Regions from separate parts of the Cupriavidus sp. HY129 genome, predicted to be linked through region 2. Evidence: predicted binding sites of a transcription regulator. Region 2 holds the regulator's gene; each other region holds the start of a gene.
What was found. The regulator LexA, encoded in region 2, represses DNA repair genes until DNA is damaged. The targets are predictions, from matches to a motif close to ACTGTATNNNNATACAGT.

Region 1 (5,124 bases), on a different replicon from region 2:
CCGAGGGCTCTGCGGGTACCAACTAGAGAGCAGCCATGACCGAAGTAGTGATCCACCGCCACGCTTTTTTGCTCCAGCGTGTATCGATGCCTTGGACGGCGGTGCTCGGGCAGGTCCCCCAGTGCCTGGTAAAGGTTGACCCACCGCTTCAGGTTCTTACCCGACGGATAGCCCAGCTCACGAACGACCGTTGCCGTCTTTCCTCCATACTTTAAATACAGCTTGACCGCCCTGATGCGATCCTCGTACGAATACATGAACTACCTCCAAGTAGTCCAAGAATTCATCCGCACCCCCGAACCGGACATTACAACTTTGCCGCTACACCAGTAGTTCGCATAAAAAGATTTATGTTAAATCATTCAGTGCGACCGGGCACAGCACGCACATAACAGCGCAGCGTGGACCTCTTCCTGGCTTCTTTCCATAAATGGAGGCCTGCGGTACGCGCTATCAAATGACCAGCAAATAGAAGCGCTTCTTCTAACTTACTGAAATTATTAGCATTTATATCAGAGAGAGGCTCGTAGCTTCGAGGTCGTGAAGTAAGCTATCAAATTAGTTAGCGATTGTGACAGCGCCGGCCGCAAGTTCATCGTGAGGCCGCGACAAAAGGCCTCTAGCCGCTGGCTGTCACTCTAAACGCACGAGCCTGGCGCGCCGACTTCGACGCCGGTCGCCGCGACCTCCGACCAGGCACTCGCCTGGAGGAGTGGCTGCATCGAGGGCAAGGCCGTGCGAGGTTGTGCCATGAGCTGCTGCAGCGAAGACCATACCACCGTGGTGGAAGGGCTGCGGCTGGAGGAACTGCTCAATCGTTCAACTACCGTTGCAAAGACTTTCTGGTCCGAAGGGGAACGTTTCTGCCATAAGAAGTGGCAGCCCAGGAACAGAAGATTGGTCGCCCCTCGAGAAGTCCCAGAAGGGCAAGCCAGTAAAACTCCTGCCACGCATTCTTCCAGATTTATGAGCCCACACAAGGCCGATGGCCGACCCCTTGTTCAGCGTGGACACCAAGGACTTCGACATCGACAAGTGTCGGTTCGCCCTGATCGCCAGCAGCGCGTTGCAGATCGTGATCGGCGTGACGGGGCGCCCACTACAGACGCCTGCCGCCATTTCCGACAACGGATAGGGCACGTCCGTCCGGCCAAGTAGCGTCCATAGCGAGATCATTTTGAAGCCCGGCCCTTTGGTGTGCCTCATAATGGCACCCTCATATAACCAACGCATCACGCATGACCTCCAGCTTTCGCGTCTATATCGACGAGTCGGGCGACGAAGGATTTGTGTTCCTTCCCAACGAGCAAGGTAGTTCGAGGTGGTTCGTCCAGTCCGCCACGGTAGTTCGCACTGTGAACGACCTAGCAATGGTGCAACTCGTCAAGAACGCTAGGGAGCTACTGAGGAAGCCTGCTAAATCGCCCCTGCATTTTCGCAACCTGCGGCATGAGCACCGGGTGCCTCTGGCGCGCATGATTGGGGAGGCGCCACTGCGGCACGTGCATGTGCTGGTCCACAAGCCCTCAATCGCCGACCCGGAGGTTTTTCAGCAGGAGGCGTTTTCCTTATACCGCTACACGATCCGCCTTTTGCTGGAACGCGTGAGCTGGCTGTGCAGGGATACCGCGCGCCCTGGTGAGGGTGATGGTAAGGCCGAACTGATTTTCTCGAACCGATCGGCGATGTCCTATGCCGACCTCCATCATTACCTTGTGCGACTGCAGGGCCGGGAAGACTGCCGCATCCATTGGGACAGCCTCGACCTTGATGGCGTGCGCGCAGTGAATCACGACCAGTTGGCAGGCCTGCAGGTCGCCGACGCCGTGGCGACGAGCGCGTTCTACGCAGTCCACAGAAATCAGTATGGGGAGACGGAAGACCGATACCTGCGCATGCTCGCACGCAACCTGTATCGGCGCAATGGACAGGTGGACGGCTACGGCTTGAAGTTTTGGTGCGGCGACGCAGAAGATGGGGAGCGTCGGCGTGTGATCGCCGCGGTGCGCGACGACTGAGAAAAGACGGTTGCAGGCCCCGGATTCGAGGATCCCACCCAAAACGGGCTGCCGTCTTTCGACGACCTCTACAAGCTCCGCGCTTGCCTGCAACACCCAAATTATACGAGCCCTGATGCGATTTTCGCAACAGGGCTGGTTGGCCGCTGGTGGCAGCGATCGCGCGATGGAACCGCTCATGTGACGGATAATGCAGGTGAATACTGTATAAATATACAGTACACTGGGGGCAGGAGCTCGCCATGCTAACCGTCGCCCCAGAATCCATTCATCCGTCACTTTGGCTTGCCTCGCAGCTTGCTCGGGGCAACGCACGCACCGTTCCAACCGGGTATCCGTCGCTCGACAAGGAGCTTCCGGGCGGCGGCTGGCCGATCGGTTGCCTGACGGAGTTGCTGCAGCGCCAGCCGGGTATCGGCGAGTTGCGCTTGCTACGCCCTGCTCTCGTCGCGCGCTCGAACCGCCCTGTCGCGCTTCTGGCACCGCCGCACGCGCCTCAAGCGTTGGCGCTCGCCAACTGGGGCGTCCCGTCCGCGCAGACTCTCTGGATCGAAACCCGGCACACCGCTGACGCCCTGTGGGCCGCGGAGCAGATCTTGCGCGCCGGGACCTGCGGAGCGCTCGTCTTTTGGCAGTCGCACCTGCGTAACGATGCGCTTCGGCGTCTGCATCTTGCCGCCCAAGCCTCCGATGTCCTTTTCTTCGTGGTTCGTCCGACGGCCTGTGCACGCGATGCCTCGCCGGCGCCGCTGCGCCTGACATTGGAGCCCGCATCGGACGGAATTCGTGTGCAGTTCGTTAAGCGTCGAGGCCCGCAGCAGGAATCGCCGCTCCACATAGCGCTGCAGCCCTCCCCCATTCTGTTGTATCGCCATGCTGCGCCTGTGGATCTGCCTGCGCCTGTCGTCCCTGCCCCTCGAAGTATTCCGACCGAACTGGTCCACTGAGCTAGCGGTTGCTGTCCTGGACAGGGAGCGCGTGCATATGGCGTCGCCGCTGGCCATTGCGGCCGGCGTGAAGCCGGCAATGCGCCGCGGTGGCGTACAGACGATCGCACCGCAGACCATTCTCTTTGACCGCGATGGTTGCGCAGAACTGGCGGCGCTCGAGCGTGTCATGATGGCGATGCTGCAGTTCTCGCCCAATGTCGCTGCGTCCGAGGAGGCGGCGGTGCTTGTCGACATCAGCACCACGCTGCGACTATTCGGCGGCGTCCGCAAGCTGCGGCAACGGATGCTGGCGGCCGTCAGGGCAATGGGGTTCAGTCCTGTCGCGGGATGCGCACCAACCGCCGAAGGCGCTTGGCTACTTGCGCGCTCTGGTGGCGGAACGGCATTAAGTATGCCCACATTGGTGCGAGCGCTGGTCGGCATCCCCGTTGCGATCCTGCCGGCGGCGCGGCCGTTTGATGAGTGGCTGGACGGACTCGGCTGTCGGACGCTAGGAGACCTGCGCCGGCTGCCGCGCGCAGGCCTGCAGCGCCGATGCGGCGCCGCCATCCTTGAGGCGTTGGATCGCGCCCATGGGGAAGCACCTGAAGTCTTCGAATGGGTCGAAGCTCCCCCATCGTTTGACGCCGCGGTGGATCTTCCGGATAGGATGGACAACGCTGAGTCCGCCCTTGCCTACACTCGCGGCTTGCTGGTACAGATGGTCGGCTGGCTAACCGCCCGGCACCTGGCCATCAAGCGGTTTGCGGTCGAACTGCGCCACGAGCGCGGCCCCGCTGCCATCGCACCAACGAAGATTGAGATTGCGCTGGCCGAGCCCAACTGGCATGAAGAGCATTTGGTTCGCCTGCTCAAAGAGCGTCTGACGCGGCTGACTGTCGAGGCGCCGATGATTGCCGTCGCGGTGTCTGCCATCGAGACCGAGCCGGTGGCACCCCCCAGCGATTCATTGTTTCCAGAACCGGGCGGCACGCCGGCGGACCATGCACGCCTGCTTGAGTTGCTGGTGGCACGCCTCGGCGCTGACAATGTCCGCCAACCGTGCTTGCGTGCAGACTACCGCCCGGAAGTCGCCAACAGCTGGCAGTCTGCCACTGACAAGCCGCCCAGCGCAACGTTGCCCGCAGGCCTGCCACGTCCTGTTTGGCTGCTCGGCAAGCCGGTGCCGCTGATTGAACGCGACCACCGTCCCTTCTACGGATCGCCACTGCGTATCGTCTCACCGCCTGAGCGCATCGAGTCGGGCTGGTGGGGCGGCCAGCTGGTGACACGCGACTATTTCGTTGCGGAGGCGAAGGACCACACCTGCTACTGGATCTTTCAGGAACGCATGGGCAGCCGAGAAGGCGATGAGGCTCGGTGGTATCTGCATGGCCTCTTCGGCTGAAAACCATGGACATCAACGCCAAGGCAGGTCTGCCCGCCTACGCGGAACTGCACTGCCGCTCCAACTTCTCCTTCCTCGCCGGCGCCTCACGGCCGGAAGAGCTCGCTGAGCGCGCCGCTCAGTTGGGCTACCACGCGCTCGCCATCACGGACGAGTGCTCGCTAGCGGGCATCGTTCGTGCCCACACAGAGGCCAGGAATGCCGGCCTTCGCCTTGTAATTGGCGCCTGGTTCCGGCTGCAGAACGCCGACGGCTCTCCCGCGCTCTCATTCCTTGCGCTTGCCCGTAACCGCGAAGGTTATGGCAACTTGTGCGAACTGATCACGCTCGCGCGCATGCGCGCCGCCAAGGGTTCCTATGTGCTGACCCCACGCGACTTGGCCGCGCCCGAAGCGCCGTCCGAGCATCTGAAGGGGCTGCCAGATTGCTTGATCGTGTTCACGCCGGACTATGGCGTGGCGGCCGAGAAGCTGGAGGCGCAATCGGCATGGGTGAGCGCGACTTTTGCTGGCAGGGCGTGGATGGGATTGAGCCTGCTCTACAAGCCGATGGACGATATCCACCGCGGCACGGTCGAAGCGGCCGCGGCGCGACATCACCTGCGCATCGTCGCCACTGGCAACGTCACCATGCACGTACGCTCGCGCAAGCCGATGCATGACGTGCTGACTGCCATCCGTGTGCATCGCCCGGTTCCCGAATGTGGGTATGACCTCCTGCCTAACGCCGAGCAGCACCTGCGCTCCCGCTTGCGACTCGCCAACATTTA
Region 2 (5,124 bases):
GTGCGCGCTTGGTCGGGATCAGGAAGTTACGAGCGTAACCGTCCTTCACGCGAACGATGTCACCCAGGCTACCCAGGTTGATGACTTTTTCCAGCAGAATGACTTGCATCGTGTATTTCTCCTTGCGGTCCTGGGACTATCAGTTCTTGTGCAGGTCGGTGTACGGCATCAGCGCCAGGAAGCGGGCGCGCTTGATGGCCGTATCCAGCTGACGCTGATAGTGAGCCTTGGTACCGGTCAGGCGAGCCGGCGTGATCTTGCCGTTGTCGCCGATGAAGTCCTTCAGCGTGTCCAGATCCTTGTAGTCGATCTGTTCGACGCCAGCCACGGTGAAGCGGCAGAAGCGCTTGCGCTTGAACAGCGGGTTCTGTTGCTGAAAGCGCTTCTTGTTCTTGTTGTCACGTTTGACGAATGCCATGATTCAATCCTTTTCGAATGCTTTACATCGAGTGATGTGAAAGACCAGTGTCCTGCTGTTGCGGTGCTTGTGGGCTAGAAAGCCTTCGCAATCGAGCAGCGTATCGAGCGGCAACCGCTCAAGCTGCTGGCCAACGGCGCCAATGCCCATGGCCACGATTGCGAACTCCACCTGCCGGGGCGTTTCCGCCTCCAGCGCCTCGCCGGTATGCTGCAGAATGCAGTTGACGACGGGCACTCCGGCCGGCGTATAGCGCAACGCCTCTCGCTCGACGAGCGTGGCGGTCAGCCGAAGCTGGTTCACCGCAACAATGCAGTCCGCTCTTAGGCGGGCTGGCCTTCCGTGGTCGTTTGCGCGGCCTTGCGGGCTTCTTCGCGCTGCACTTCCTTCATCATCGGCGAAGGAGCAGTCTCGGCCTTCTTGGTCTGAACGATCAGGTGACGCAGCACGGCGTCGTTGAACTTGAACGCGTGTTCGAGTTCAGCCAGCGTGTCCTTGCCGCATTCGATGTTCAGGCAAACGTAGTGAGCCTTGGCCAGCTTCTGGATCATGTAGGCCATTTGACGACGGCCCCAGTCTTCCACGCGGTGAATCTGGCCGTTTTGCGACGTGACGAGCTGCTTGTAACGCTCGATCATCGCCGGCACTTGTTCACTCTGGTCCGGATGGACGATAAATACGATTTCGTAATGACGCATTGACGCTCCTTTTGGGATGAGCCACCCGGGCGTCACGTCCGGTGCGGCAAGGTTGAGTAGCCCGCGAGTATAGCCCGGAAAGGGGCCTTCCCGCAAGAATTCGGCGCCCGGCCTGCCTCAGTACCGCTCGAAGAGCGCCTGAAGCCGGGCCGCATCGCGCCCCAGCGAAGGGTCGTCAGCCAACGCCAGCAGCAGCAGCACGCGCGCCTTGTAGGGGTTGAGGTCACCCGACGAGACGAATACGCCACCTATCGGTCGCGGCGGTGCGGGGATTGCCACATGACCAGCACCGGTACGCGAACTACGCGCCACCGCTATACCACATGCCGCGGCGTCGACCAGCGCGGCCGTCAGCGTTTCGTGCACGGAACCGTTGCCAGCCGCGGCCACGACGAACCCTAGCACGCCTGCGGCCACCATCGCGTCGATAGCTACCCTCCCCGGCTGCGCATAGCTGGCGACGATCTCCACCAACGGCCATACAGCGGGCACCGGCAAGCGCGGCGCCTGACCAGGACCCGGGGTGCGCGAGAAATGGACGTAGGTATCCTGCACAAAGCCAAGCGGACCGGCAACTGGCGAATGGAAAGCATCGACAGCCGACGTATGCGCCTTGACGACATCACGCGCGGCATGAATCTGCTGATTCAGGACCACGAGCACACCCTTGCCAACCGCCGCCGGGCTTGCCGCCACGCGCACCGCATCGAGCAGGTTCAGCGGCCCGTCAGCCGAAAGCGATGTCGATGGGCGCATGGCCGCAGTCATCACGACAGGCAACGGGCAAGCCTGCGTCAGATGCAGGAACATCGCCGTCTCTTCCAGCGTGTCAGTGCCATGTGTGATCACGATTCCGGCGACATCGGCCTGCGCGGACCAATACCCGATTCGCGCGGCAAGCAACCGCCAGAGATCGAACATCATGTCCTTGCTGTCCACCTGCGCCACCTGCTCCGCTTCGACCCGCGCCACATCTGCCAGCGCGGGCACTGCCTGCACAAGTTGCGATACAGGTACTGTCGCAGCCTGATAGTGCGCGCTACTGGCAGGATTAGCGGACGAACCGGCGATGGTGCCGCCAGTCGCGAGCACAACGATACGAGGCAGGAGTACGGACATGGACGGGGTTGACGGAGCTTGAAGGCGGGCCGATTGTAACTGCGCGAACGCTTGGCCGAACCCGTGGCAAACCCGTGGGCCTCACCCCACGGAACTACTCGTGTTGAGCCGGCTGCGCAAAATGTGCTTGCACTTCACCCGATACTGTATAAAATCACAGCATACTGTTTAAACATACAGTGCTTCGGCACAAGACCTGCGACCCATGGCGACCCTGACACCCCGGCAGCAGCAGATTTTCGACCTGATCCGCGACACGATCCGCAACACGGGCTTTCCGCCCACTCGTGCTGAGATCGCCGCCGAATTCGGCTTCTCCTCCCCCAATTCGGCCGAGGAACACCTGCGGGCTCTGGCGCGCAAGGGCGTGATCGAGCTGACGCCGGGCGCATCGCGAGGCATTCGCCTGAAGGTGACGCGTAGCGACTCTGAACGACCCGATCAGTTCTCGTTACCGATGGCGGGTGTGCTGCAACTGACATTGCCATTAGTCGGTCGTGTCGCAGCTGGCAGCCCGATTCTGGCTGCCGAGCATATCGACCGGCAGTATCAAGTCGATGCCTCTGTCTTTGACGAGCGCCCCGACTATCTACTTCGCGTTCGCGGCCTGAGCATGCGCGACGCCGGCATTCTGGATGGCGACCTGCTTGCCGTGAAGAAAGCCAGCGAAGCTGCGAACGGTAAGGTTGTCGTCGCCCGTCTGGGCGATGACGTCACCGTCAAACGCTTGAAGAAACGCGGCGATACGATCGAGTTGATCGCCGAGAACCCCGACTTCCAGAACATCGTCTTGCATGCAGGACGTGATGAGTTCTCCCTGGAGGGTATCGCAGTTGGCCTGATCAGATCTTCAGGCTTCTGACTCTCCGGACCCAGGCAGCTGGCCACCTGCCCCGGTCACCCGCTTTTGCTTTGCCAACGCCGCCCCGTCCTTTACGGACGACGGGTGCGGACTTCTGCTGAACGCAAATTACGAGGTGTTGCCATGCTGCAATCCGAAACCGTCGCATCCCGCCGTCCGGTCAAGCCGGTCCCCTTCCGCCAGATCAAGGGCGTTCGCGTCTACCAGGGCACCCATCGCCGCACCATGGTCGGCAATATGGCCGCCATCTGCCGAATGCTCGAGCTTGCTGAACCCTCCTCGAAAACTCTTGATTGAGGCAGCCCGCTCTCTTCCGCCACCATGCACTGCAGCGCATTGCTGCATGTACGGGCGATGATGGCCCCGGGACCCGACGCTGATCGGGGCCCGACCATCATCAATCTGACTCGACATTAATCGGCCAACGGCGCGCCGAACCAATCGGACGCGAGGTCTGCCTCAAAGGCAGCCAGCCAGGTCGCAGCCCCGCTAGCGCCTCCTTTGTATTTCTGCAACTGACCGCCGACCACGCGTTCGACAGTCACCATATCCGCAGCCCCCTCCCCCGGATTGAGCGCGTACGCAACCGCGAATTTGAAATCCTCGGGGACGAATCCGTGCCTGGCGCAAATGGACTCCAGAGCCTCCCGCACATCGGGAGAGAGTTCGTGAAATCTGAGCGTCATGCTTCTCCTCCGCAGCATCTGCAATTCCTGATCTTTACAGATTATTTGCCCGATTTCGCGACGTCGCGCATTTTCCTGACCATTCGTAGTTCTTTGGGCCAATGAAAATTTCTCGCTCTCCGGCTAGGGTAACAACCGAGAACGTCGATCGTGGCGGAAAGCGCCAACCCAGCATAGTTTTGCCCCATTCGATCCGACGATGACGAGAGGTTGAAGCCTTTCGTCCCTCCCACGCCCCTATACCGCACAGCACCTTCAGGAGATGCACGATGGCCAAGCACGATACGTCAGGGCTCGCCAGCCTGTCGCCTTTCGAACTCAAGGACGAACTCATCAAGTTGGCAGGAAGCGTATCGAATCGCCTGATGCTAAACGCCGGGCGAGGTAATCCGAATTTTCTGGCAACCATCCCGCGACATGGTTTCTGGCAGCTCGGCCAGTTCGCCATGATCGAATCGGAAAGGTCATTTTCGTATTTGCCAGAAGGTGTCGGCGGTTTCCCGCGACGCGCAGGTATCGAGGAGCGGTTCGACCTTTATGCCCGCGTGCACAAGGACGTTCCCGGCGTCAAGTTCCTGACCGGGGCCGTATCGTATGTGCGCGACCAGCTCGGTCTGGATGGCGGTGATTTCCTGTACGAAATGTGCGAAGGGATCCTGGCCTGCAACTATCCGGTTCCCGACCGGATGCTCCGACTGAGCGAGAAGATCGTCAAACAGTACATCCGCAAGGAAATGATTGGCGCGCATCCGTTCCTGGGCGATTTCGACCTGTACGCCGTGGAAGGCGGAACCGCCGCGATGACGTACCTCTTCAATTCGTTGAAGGTCAATCATCTGATCAATCCCGGTGACACGATCGCACTGGGAATGCCGATCTTCACGCCGTATATCGAAATTCCGGAACTGGCCGAATACCACCTGACCGAGGTTTCGATCGATGCCGACCCCGCAAGTGGATGGCAGTACCCGAAGAAGGAACTCGACAAGCTGCGAGATCCCAAGGTTAAGGCGTTTTTCCTGGTGAACCCCAGCAATCCGCCTTCCGTAAAAATGAGCGATGAAAGCCTGAAATACATCGCCAGCATCGTTGAAGAACGCCCAGATCTGATTCTCCTGACAGACGATGTGTACGGTACCTTCGCCGACAATTTCGTCTCGCTGTTTGCGATGTGTCCCAAGAACACGCTCCTGGTGTATTCGTACTCCAAGTACTTCGGTGCCACTGGCTGGCGCCTCGGCGTTATTGCCACCCACAAGTCGAATCTCTTCGACGAGCAACTGGCGAACCTACCCAAGAATATTCAGAAGGATCTGAACAAGCGCTATTCCTCCATCACCA
Region 3 (5,124 bases), 1.5 Mb from region 2:
CCAGTTCCGCCTGCATGCGCAGACCCGCGAGCGGTGTCTTCATCTGGTGTGCGGCATCGGCGATGAAACGCTTCTGTGTCTGCACCGACTGCTCGAGTTGCGACAACAGGTCGTTGAACGATGCTACCAGTGGCGTGATTTCCTGCGGCGCGGCGCGCTCGTCGATCGGGCTCGTGTCGCCGGGATTGCGCGCGCGGATGCGCTGCTGGATCGCGGTCAGCGGTGCCAGCCCGCGCGTGAGGCCAAACCACACCAGCACCACCGCGAGCGGCAGGATCACGAACTGCGGCAGGATGACGCCCTTGATGATTTCATTGGCCAGCCGCGCGCGCTTGTCCAGCGTCTCGGCCACCTGCACCAGCACGGGCTGGGCGCCGTTGACGTTCTTCAGGTCGACGTAGGTATAGGCGACGCGCACATCGTTGCCGGCCACGCGATCGTCGCGCAGCGATACCAGCCCGGCATGTCCCTCTTCGTCCTCGGACGGAAGCGGCAGGTCGTGATCACCCGCCACGTACTCGCCGTGCTTGCCTACCACCAGGTAGTAGATGTTGTCGGTCTCGTCGGCGCGCAGGATCTCCCGCGCGGACAGTGGAAGCTGCAGCGTGACGCGGCCGTTGACCTCGCGCACCTGCTGCGACAGCACGATGGCGCTTGCTTCTAGCGCGCGGTCGAACGGCCCGTTGGCAATCGACTTGGCGACGAGGTATGTGACGGCGATGCTCATCGGCCAGAGCAGCAGAAGCGGCGCCAGCATCCAGTCGAGAATCTCGCCAAACAGCGAGCGGGGCGCTGGGTGCGCCGAGGTTTCTTCGAGGTGCGGCAGGGCGTCGGCCAGCGCCTGGTCTTCGGCCGCGGCATCGGCCAGCGTGGGCCGGGTGGGGTCCGTCGCGCGTGCGGGGCCCGCGGCGGAACGGCGTCGCCACGGCAGTCGCAGCAGGCTCATGCGCGATCAGCCCCCGTGGTGTCAGCCATGCGCGGCCACGGCCGGCTGGAATTTCTCGAGGCAGTAGCCCAGCCCGCGCACCGTGGCGATGCGGATGCCGCCAACCTCGATCTTCTTGCGCAGGCGGTGCACATACACCTCGATCGCGTTATTGCTGACTTCCTCGCCCCATTCGCACAGGTGATCGACGAGCTGCTCCTTCGATACGAGCCGCCCGCTGCGCGTGAGCAGGATTTCGAGCAGACCGACCTCTCGCGCGGAGAGATCCAGCATCTGTTCATTGAGATAGGCGATGCGGCCGACCTGATCGAACGCGAGCGGCCCGTGGCGCATCAGCGTGGCGCCACCGCCTGCGCCACGGCGCACCAGCGCGCGCACCCGGGCCTCGAGTTCGGACAGCGCGAACGGCTTGGCCATGTAGTCGTCGGCGCCGAGGTCCAGCCCCTTCACGCGTTCGTCGACGCTGTCGGCCGCAGTCAGAATCAGCACGGGCACCATGGCGCTGCGCGCGCGCAGCCGCTTGAGCACCTCGAGCCCGGACATGCGGGGCAGGCCGAGATCGAGGATCAGCAGGTCGAACGACTGCGTGGAAAGGGCCGAATCGGCTTCCACGCCATTCGCAACGTGATCGACGGCATAGCCGGACTGGCGCAACGAGCGCGTCAGCCCGTCTGCCAGCACATCGTCATCTTCGGCGATAAGAATCCGCATGATTGTCTCCACCTCGTGGCCGGCCACAGCCGGCCGCCGGCCGCGGTGCCGGTGGGGCTTGCCAAGCATACTGTTTTTTTATACAGTACCCGACATTCCGGGCGAGCTACCATGAAAGGTGATCGCACCATGCCGGGTTGGGCGTCGTGGCCTGGAAATTCCATCCCGAAAAAGGGCTTTGGGTTCCGGGCGCCGCGCCGTATGCGGCCTATTTATACACCATTGATTGAAGGACGACCATGGACGACAAGAAGGCCGGCGCCGGCGTGAGCGCTGAGAAGCAGAAGGCGCTTGCCGCCGCGCTCTCCCAGATTGAGAAGCAGTTCGGCAAGGGCTCGATCATGCGCCTGGGCGATGGCGAAATCGAACAGGACATCCAGGTAGTGTCCACCGGCTCGCTGGGGCTGGACATTGCGCTGGGCGTGGGTGGCCTGCCGCGCGGCCGCGTGGTCGAGATCTACGGTCCGGAATCGTCCGGCAAGACCACGCTGACGCTGCAGGTGGTGGCCGAGATGCAGAAGCTGGGCGGCACCTGCGCGTTCATCGACGCCGAGCACGCCCTGGACGTCCAATATGCCGGCAAGCTTGGCGTGGACGTCGGCAACCTGCTGATCTCCCAGCCCGATACCGGCGAGCAGGCCCTGGAAATCACCGACGCGCTGGTGCGCTCGGGCTCGATCGACCTGATCGTGATCGACTCGGTGGCCGCTCTGGTGCCGAAGGCGGAAATCGAGGGCGAGATGGGCGATTCGCTGCCCGGCCTGCAGGCTCGTCTGATGAGCCAGGCGCTGCGCAAGCTGACCGGCACGATCAAGCGCACGAACTGCCTGGTGATCTTCATCAACCAGATCCGTATGAAGATCGGTGTGATGTTTGGTTCGCCTGAAACCACCACCGGCGGTAACGCGCTGAAGTTCTACGCTTCGGTGCGCCTGGACATCCGCCGTATCGGCTCGATCAAGAAGGGCGACGAAGTCGTCGGCAACGAGACCAAGGTCAAGGTGGTCAAGAACAAGGTGTCACCTCCGTTCCGCGAGGCGTTCTTCGACATCCTCTATGGCCAGGGTATCTCGCGCCAGGGTGAAATCATTGACCTGGGCGTGGACGCCAAGATCGTTGAGAAGGCCGGTGCCTGGTACAGCTACAACGGCGAAAAGATCGGCCAGGGCAAGGACAACGCACGCGAGTACCTGCGCGAGAACCCGGACATCGCCGACGAGATCGAGAACAAGGTGCGTCTGGCGCTGGGCGTGGCGCCGCTGAATACCGTGGCGGGCGCGCCGGCAGAGGTCGAAGGCTGACCCTGACGTCGCTGTCTGACGAAAGCCGTCGCATACTTGTGCGGCGGCTTTTTTGTTTTCACCCCGATTTTCCCGTATCCCGCAGCGCCGACTGCCGGCTTCCTCGTTATCAGCCGAATATCAGCCGAATATCAGCCGAATGCCCCGTCCCCCCCTCTCCCTGAAAGCCCGTGCCGTCGGCTACCTTTCCCGTCGGGAGCACAGCCGGGCCGAACTCGCGCGCAAGCTGGCGCCTCATGCCGAATCGGCAGAGGAGGTGGAGGCTCTGCTCGATGTGCTCGAACGCGACAACTGGCTGTCCAATGAGCGGTTCGTCGATAGCCTCGTTCACCGCCGGGCCAGTCGCTACGGCGCGGCGCGTGTATTGCAGGAAGCCAAGACGCACCAACTCGGCAATGAGCAGCTACGTGATCTGCAGGACCGCCTGCGCGATTCCGAGCTGGATCGCGCACGCGAGGTTTGGCGCAAGCGTTTCGGTGCTCCGCCGGACTCGCCGGAGGCCCACGCCAAGCAAGTCCGGTTCATGATGGCGCGCGGATTTTCCCGATCGGTTGTGGGCAAGATCATCCGCGGGGCCGAGGACGAAGGCCTGGACGACTTGGGGAAATGACGGGCTATGCGGGCAGCCGCATACCTGTGTACGCATGAGGGGTATTCGTGTGAAGTCGGCGTAGTCGTCGTACCACTGATGCATCGCAGCGAGGCGTCACGTGGACGCCGGCCAGCCGTTGCGCAGGCTGGGTTTGCCGGGATCGTCGCTGCAACAATTGCGTGCGGACAGTTCGTTGCGCAGGATGTATCCGGTCAAACCAGCGCGGCATGTTAAACTCCACGAGTTCAGCGGCCCAAATGGCCGTCCATGGTGGTCTTACCCATGGACCAAGCCATTTGCCGTGATGAATTGCCCCCGATCCGCCACTTTCAGCCTGCCGCGTCAGCCCCTGGTGTCATGCCGCTTTCCCCGCCAGCCAATCGAGTCCTGCGTCACCGTCGTGCCATCACGGCCGAGGCCTATTTGCGGGACGATGGCCTATGGGACATCGAAGCGCGCCTGACTGACACCAAGCCCCGCGACATCGAACTGGCGGGCGGCCGGATTCGCCCTGAAGGCCAGCCGCTGCACGATCTGTGGCTGCGCGTCACGATTGATCTGCGCATGAACGTCGTCGATGCGGAGGCATGCTCTGATTGGGTGCCTTATCCGACGCATTGCGACCTCATCGGCCCTGCCTACCGCAAGCTGATCGGTCTGAACCTGTCGAAGGGGTTCCGCAAGGCAGTTCGTGAGCGCCTGGGCAGCGTTGCCGGTTGCACCCATCTGACCGAACTGGCCGGCGTGCTGCCGACTGCGGCCATTCAAGCCTTCGCGGGCGATGTGTTCAATATCCGCGATGGCGCGCAAGACATCGATCCCGAACCCCCCATGCAGCTCCATGGATGCCACGCGCTCCATTTCGAGGGCGAGGTGGTTCGTCAGTTTTACCCGCGCTGGTATGGTCACCAGCCGAAACCGAAAGCCGGCGCTGCGGCGTCGTCCCCCCAGACCGCGTCACGCGCCGATGCCCCCGCATCAGGTGGCGAAGACACCCTGGCCCACCGGCCCAACGGTACGTCAGGCTGACTGTCACGGTCGGCCCCAGGAAAAGGCGAGAGCCCTTCGTCTCCTATCATTTTTCCCATCCCTTTACGCCTACCCGAAAGGAAACACGCATGAATATCCATGAGTATCAAGGCAAGGAAATCCTGCGCAAATACAATGTGCCGGTTCCGCGCGGCATCCCTGCTTTCTCGGTTGAAGAAGCCCTGAAGGCGGCTGAACAGCTCGGCGGCCCGGTGTGGGTCGTCAAGGCGCAGATCCACGCAGGCGGCCGCGGCAAGGGCGGCGGCGTGAAGGTGGCCAAGAGCATCGACGAGGTCAAGACCTACGCCACCAACATTCTCGGCATGACGCTGGTGACGCACCAGACCGGCCCGGAAGGCAAGAAGGTCAATCGCCTGCTGATCGAAGAAGGCGCCGACATCAAGAAGGAACTGTACGTTTCGCTGGTGGTGGACCGCGTGTCGCAGAAGGTGGCCCTGATGGCATCGAGCGAAGGCGGTATGGACATCGAGGAAGTCGCTGCCCACACCCCGGAAAAGATCCACACGCTGATCATCGAGCCGTCG
Region 4 (5,124 bases), on a different replicon from region 2:
GGCCCTCATGAATGGGGCGATGCTTGTGCACGCGCAGCGGCAATGGCGATTCCAGCAGCCATAGCGGCCGTTCGGGCGGGGTCGTGCCGCCGTTTGTCGTGCCGTTTGTCGTGCCGTTTGTCGTGCCGTTCGTCGTGCCCCGGGCGGGCGGTTCGTCGACAGGCGCCCATTGATTGGCGCGCTCGGGCCGGTGATCCGCCAGTGGATGCGGTTGCAGCACGTTGTCGCGCCCTAGCCGCGCCACCAGCGTATCGAGCAGCCGGCCCAGTTCCGCCGGTTCGGCACCCGGTTCCGGAAACAGCGAGTCGCTTTGCGGTACGCAAATTTCCATCGCCTCCACGCGCAACGCCAACCCGCCCACCGGCGCATGAAAGCGGATCTTGTCGAGCTTCTCGCGCAGTAGCTTCGACAGATGCACGGGATCGCGGCTTGGCTGCGCCAGCCTGAGCGGCACCGGCGTGCTGTCGGTGTCTTCGCCCAGCCGGTAGCGTTCGTGCTCCAGCATCAGCACGCAGCGCGTCACGCCGGCCTGCTGCACGGCCAGCCAGCCCGCGAGCGCCAGCAACAGCCGCTGCGCCCCGGCCAGCACGCCCTCGGCCGACTCCACGCGGCCTGGCAGTTCCATGCGCTGCGCAAACGCCGGTGGCGCCTCGAACCAGGCAAACCCGGACGAGATCTGGCCATAGGCCTGGTCAAGCCGCGCCAGCAATTCCGTGCCGATACGGCGTGACAACCCCGCGCGCGGCAACCGGCGCACCTGCCCCAGCGTGCGGCAGCCAATGCCTTCGAGCCATTCGGGATCGGCCAGCCTGTGCAGGCATTCCACCGGCAGGCGGTCGAGCAGGTGCGTCATGCGGGCGGCACGCACCGCGCGGCGCGCGGGCCGGACAATGCCGCGCGACGTCTTGCGCAACGGCTGACGCGCCAGCCATGCGGCGCCCTGCGCCGTGGTACCGCTGCCAATCTGCGCAAACGTGCCCAGTTGCCGCACACGCGCGCGAATCGCCCGGCACAACGCGCGATGGCCGCCGAACAGGCGCAGGCTGGCCGTGACATCGAGCATCACCGTGGCCGCTTCGGGTTCGGCATCGATCGCCACCGCCGGCGTGAAATGCAGCAACGCCAAAGCGGCCGAGGTCATCAATGCGGACTCCGCCGCGAGATCGCGATCGAGTTGCACCACATCGGCCGACAGCGCCTGCACGCCGCCGCGCCGCATTCCATAGCGCACGCCCAGCGCCACGGCCGGGCCATTGGCCAGCACCACGCGCTCGTGCTCGATCACCGCCACCGGCAGCGCCTGATGCAGCGTTCCGGTATGGGGTGCGGGCCGGGGATCGGCGGACGCACCGGCGGACGCACCGGCGGACGTAATGGCAGACGCACGGGCAGACGTAGCGGCGGGCATACCGGCATCGACCGGCTCAGGCCAGCTCGGCTGCAGCGCGTCCAGCGGCAGGCGCGGCAGGTGCACCGCGATCCAGTACGCCGGGATGGCTGGCGCTGCCGCGGATGTCGGAGATATCGGGAACATGATGATCGGCTCCTGCCGGAGTTGCTGGAACGACCAGAGCGACCGGAGCGACCGGAGCGACCGGCGTGGGCACCGCGGGCACACCCGCGCGCCGCGGCACATGGAGCATGCCTTCCAGCGGCAACAGCAGCGGCGTGTCGCGTGCCGGGCCGCGCCGCTTGTGAAAAACGATGGATAGCAGATTGCCGGGCAACGGCGATAACGCCAGCCGCAGCATGGCCGGCGACGATTCGTGCAGCACGCGGATCGGCCGCAGCACCCACACCACGGTATCGCCGGCCTGCGCCAGCACCTGCAGACGCCGCAGCGCCTCTGGCCGCGCCGCCGGGAGCCAGACCAGCACCGCGCCGAACGCCTGGCTGCGCAACATCTGCTCGGCCGCCCACGCCATGTCGGCGCGGCGCGATGCCACGGTCGCACCCGCCTGCGGACGTACCCAGTAAAGCTGACGCGCGGGCAGGCCACCGTCGGCCAGTCCTGCCGCCAGTCCTCCCGTCAATCCGGCCGCATTGGGCAGGTACGGAGGATCGACGAAACCGATGCGGCGCCCCGCCGCGGCCAGCGCGCGCAACGCCGGCATCAGCAGACGCAATTCGCCCGCGCCACCCTGGGCCAGCAGCAACTCGGTCACGGCGCCAGCAGGCCAGCCGCCGCCTGGCAGTTCGGCCGTCAGGGCGTCGTACCCGGTCGGGCACACGGGCAAGCGCCCGGCGCGGCCGAGCTGACCCGCGCGCCACAGCCCGGGGTAGCGGTGCTCGAGTTCGCTCACCGATGCACGGGGCGCGGAGGAGGAGGAAGCCGCATGGCCCGCCACGACTGTCGGCGGCGTGACATGCGATGACACGGTCATGATGTGGATGAAGAGGCGCAATCGACTGGCGTTGCCCTCGTATTTTTACGAATACTGTATATTTATACAGTATCGAGACCGATGCAAGCCTGCAGCACGAATGTGGCGCGCTCACCGCCTGGAATGTGCGCTTGTCAGCGAACTGCCACGGATTCCCGGCACGAATGCAAACAAATGTCATGCACGATTGTGCAGTCCGGGGCAGGTACGCAAAATGCGCGACATGAAACAACGGAATACGCGCGATTGCGTGCATCTGCTGATCGATGGTCTCAAGCGTCAAGGTCCGCTGCGCCGTGACGTGATGGCCGACGCGTGTGGTCTCACCCCCGAGGAAACCACGCGCGCGCTGAAGGCCGCGCGCCAGATGAGCGTGGTCGATCACGTGCCCTACGGTCCCGGCACGTTGCCCGCCGCCATCGTCTACCAGCTCACGGGCCGGCAGCTCCCGCCCGCCCGCAAGAGCACGCGCGTACCGCGCGCGCCCGACGACCGCTTCCAGCCGCTGCTGGAGGCCTGGTGGAGCAGCAGCGAACTCGATCACGCCGATCGCGCGTAACCACGCTCATGCGCTCGCCGGCCCGCACCGGGGAGCTGGGGAGACTTCAATCGGGAATTAGGAGCGGGGCTGTCTCACGATGACCGACTCGATGGCCGATTCAATGACCGATTCAATGGCTGATTCGGCGCCGTGACAGGCCGCGTAATGGTCGCAGCCCTCGCACGAGGGCTCAGGGCAAGGATGAATGTCGAGCCGCTCGCAGACGCGGTGATAGAAGAACTTCTTCCATTTCATGTCCGTGGTATTGGCCGCGAAGACCGGCCAGAAGACCTGCCGCAGCAACGCGGACACATCGTCGCGCCCGGACAGGCCCATGTCCTGCCACAAGTGCGTATGGCCAAAGCAGCCGCAGGCCAGCGCGTGCGCGGCCCAATGCACCAGCATCCCTGCCGCGCCCGGCGCGCAGCCGTCCTCGAGCATCTCCACCAGATCGGCGAATTCGCACGGCAGGCTGTCCGGCGCCTGTGGTGGAACATCTGGCGCCCACCCCGCCTGCGCGGCCCCGGGAAAGCAGTGATCCAGCATGTGCCGGAACGCGTCCGGCGGCAGGCCGAGCCATTGCGCGAAGCGCGGCAGGCGCCCCGCGCAGGCAGACTCCAGCACCCCGGCCAACGCCCGTGTAACGGGATCGCCGGGTTGGGCAGCAAAGGCATCCAGCAACAGCAGTGAGCGGTTCATCGTGGCAGCAGTACGGCAGCGCGCCCGCGGAATGGCGGGCATCGCATCGCAATATAACCACGTATATAACGCCAGTCAAACCGCGAACGGCGTCCTACTTCTCGCGACGATAGCGAGCCTGCACGATCTGCATCCACTCGCCGTTGTCGGCCTGCATGAACGACGTCAGCGTGCGGTGATCGTCATCCACCAGGGCCACAACATCGCGGTACTTCGCCGTTTTTCCCTCGATCATATTGCCATCCGGGCCGAACGCCGGGCCATCGGCACGCAGCGTGAGCGTGCGCCCATCGGCCTCGAGATCGCCTTCGTAGACCCACATGTGGGTCATCATCGAACCGATGAACGTGCCGACGAAATGCTTGCGAACGGGGTCGTAGCCGAGCGTCATGATCGTGACCGCCGACCCGCAGCCCGGAAACTCGCCCTCCGCACGCGCCTGCACCCAGACGTCGCCCACCTGGCTGACCTGCTCGGGGATCTTCCATTTTTCAGGCGGCGCCTCCGGGCCCATCTGGGCCTCGCCTTCGCCTACCCACCTGCCGACGAGCTTCTGTAGCCAGCGGTGTTCGTTGGTCGCTTCGATCTTCATGCAAACGCCTCCTTGTGAGTTGCGCCGCCACTTGTGTACGGCGTACACAAAAGGTTAGAGGACGGGGTCGTCGATGTCCAACAAAAACCCGCAAGATGACAAAAATGTCATCTTGCGGGTTTCCGGTGTGGCAGGGTCAGCGCGGAAATTACTGGGGCAAACGCACCTTCGGCACGATGAACTGGTTACCGGGGGCGCGCATCACATCGCACTGCGCCTCGCCCTTGCGGGCCTGTCCGGACTTGTCCACGTACTCGATGCTGCCGACCACGCTGTAGACGTCTTCGGCCACGCGGCGAGTGGTGCCTCGCACCCAGCGAAACTGGTCGGGATTCGGCAACGCGGCCTTCACTGCGTTCATGCAGGCACCGGGCGCCTCGGGCGCTTCGGGCTTGCCGCCGCGCTGGCCCAGCTCGACGTTGACGGGCGCGTCGGCCGAGGATGCGGCAGGCGCCGCCATCGCGGTCACCGGCAGCGCGATCAATGCGAGCGCCGTCAGCACGCGGCGCGCTTGGATCGTCATGGTATGCACTCCAAACAAAAAAAGGCCGGCACGCGCGTTGCATGCCGGCCGGTTGCCATTGTACTGGCGTACGGATCGAATGTTCCGGGTCGCGTTACACCGACTACACCGACATGTCGCGCGGCTCCGGCTTGCGGTCATCGAACCAGCGGTACAGCGTGGGCACCATGACCAGCGTGAGCAGCGTCGACGTAATCAGCCCGCCGATCACCACCACCGCCAGCGGGCGCTGCACCTCGGAGCCTGGACCCGTCGAGAACAGGAACGGCACCAGACCCAGCATGGCGATCGTCGCGGTCATCATCACCGGACGGAAACGCTGCGTGGCGCCGCGCACCACCGCGTTGCGCAGCGACATGCCCGACTCGCGCAATGTGCGGATGTA

Region 1: the regulator LexA is predicted to act here: its motif matches at 2,221-2,238, upstream of imuA (translesion DNA synthesis-associated protein ImuA).
Region 3: the regulator LexA is predicted to act here: its motif matches at 1,727-1,744, upstream of recA (recombinase RecA).
Region 4: the regulator LexA is predicted to act here: its motif matches at 2,438-2,455, upstream of imuA (translesion DNA synthesis-associated protein ImuA).

What each region holds. Positions count from the first base shown of each region.
Region 1 covers NZ_CP083256.1:30,674-35,797, reverse strand. The annotation lists gene K6G35_RS29065 (IS3 family transposase) at 1-257, opposite strand, end outside; gene K6G35_RS29060 (hypothetical protein) at 986-1,135, shown strand; gene K6G35_RS29055 (DUF3800 domain-containing protein) at 1,239-2,018, shown strand; gene imuA (translesion DNA synthesis-associated protein ImuA) at 2,261-2,965, shown strand; gene K6G35_RS29045 (Y-family DNA polymerase) at 2,892-4,355, shown strand; gene K6G35_RS29040 (error-prone DNA polymerase) at 4,361-5,124, shown strand, end outside.
Region 2 covers NZ_CP083254.1:2,018,037-2,023,160, forward strand. The annotation lists gene rplI (50S ribosomal protein L9) at 1-109, opposite strand, end outside; gene rpsR (30S ribosomal protein S18) at 140-418, opposite strand; gene priB (primosomal replication protein N) at 422-721, opposite strand; gene rpsF (30S ribosomal protein S6) at 742-1,116, opposite strand; gene K6G35_RS09135 (asparaginase) at 1,234-2,235, opposite strand; gene lexA (transcriptional repressor LexA) at 2,441-3,097, shown strand; gene K6G35_RS09145 (hypothetical protein) at 3,221-3,394, shown strand; gene K6G35_RS09150 (hypothetical protein) at 3,511-3,783, opposite strand; gene K6G35_RS09155 (bifunctional aspartate transaminase/aspartate 4-decarboxylase) at 4,053-5,124, shown strand, end outside.
Region 3 covers NZ_CP083254.1:482,298-487,421, forward strand. The annotation lists gene K6G35_RS02315 (sensor histidine kinase) at 1-946, opposite strand, end outside; gene K6G35_RS02320 (response regulator) at 968-1,657, opposite strand; gene recA (recombinase RecA) at 1,897-2,958, shown strand; gene recX (recombination regulator RecX) at 3,098-3,568, shown strand; gene K6G35_RS02335 (DUF2889 domain-containing protein) at 3,908-4,579, shown strand; gene sucC (ADP-forming succinate--CoA ligase subunit beta) at 4,669-5,124, shown strand, end outside.
Region 4 covers NZ_CP083255.1:2,645,571-2,650,694, forward strand. The annotation lists gene K6G35_RS28200 (Y-family DNA polymerase) at 1-1,534, opposite strand, end outside; gene imuA (translesion DNA synthesis-associated protein ImuA) at 1,425-2,384, opposite strand; gene K6G35_RS28210 (hypothetical protein) at 2,608-2,943, shown strand; gene K6G35_RS28215 (nitrogen fixation protein NifQ) at 3,001-3,624, opposite strand; gene K6G35_RS28220 (DUF1579 domain-containing protein) at 3,719-4,216, opposite strand; gene K6G35_RS28225 (DUF2880 domain-containing protein) at 4,365-4,739, opposite strand; gene K6G35_RS28230 (efflux RND transporter permease subunit) at 4,843-5,124, opposite strand, start outside.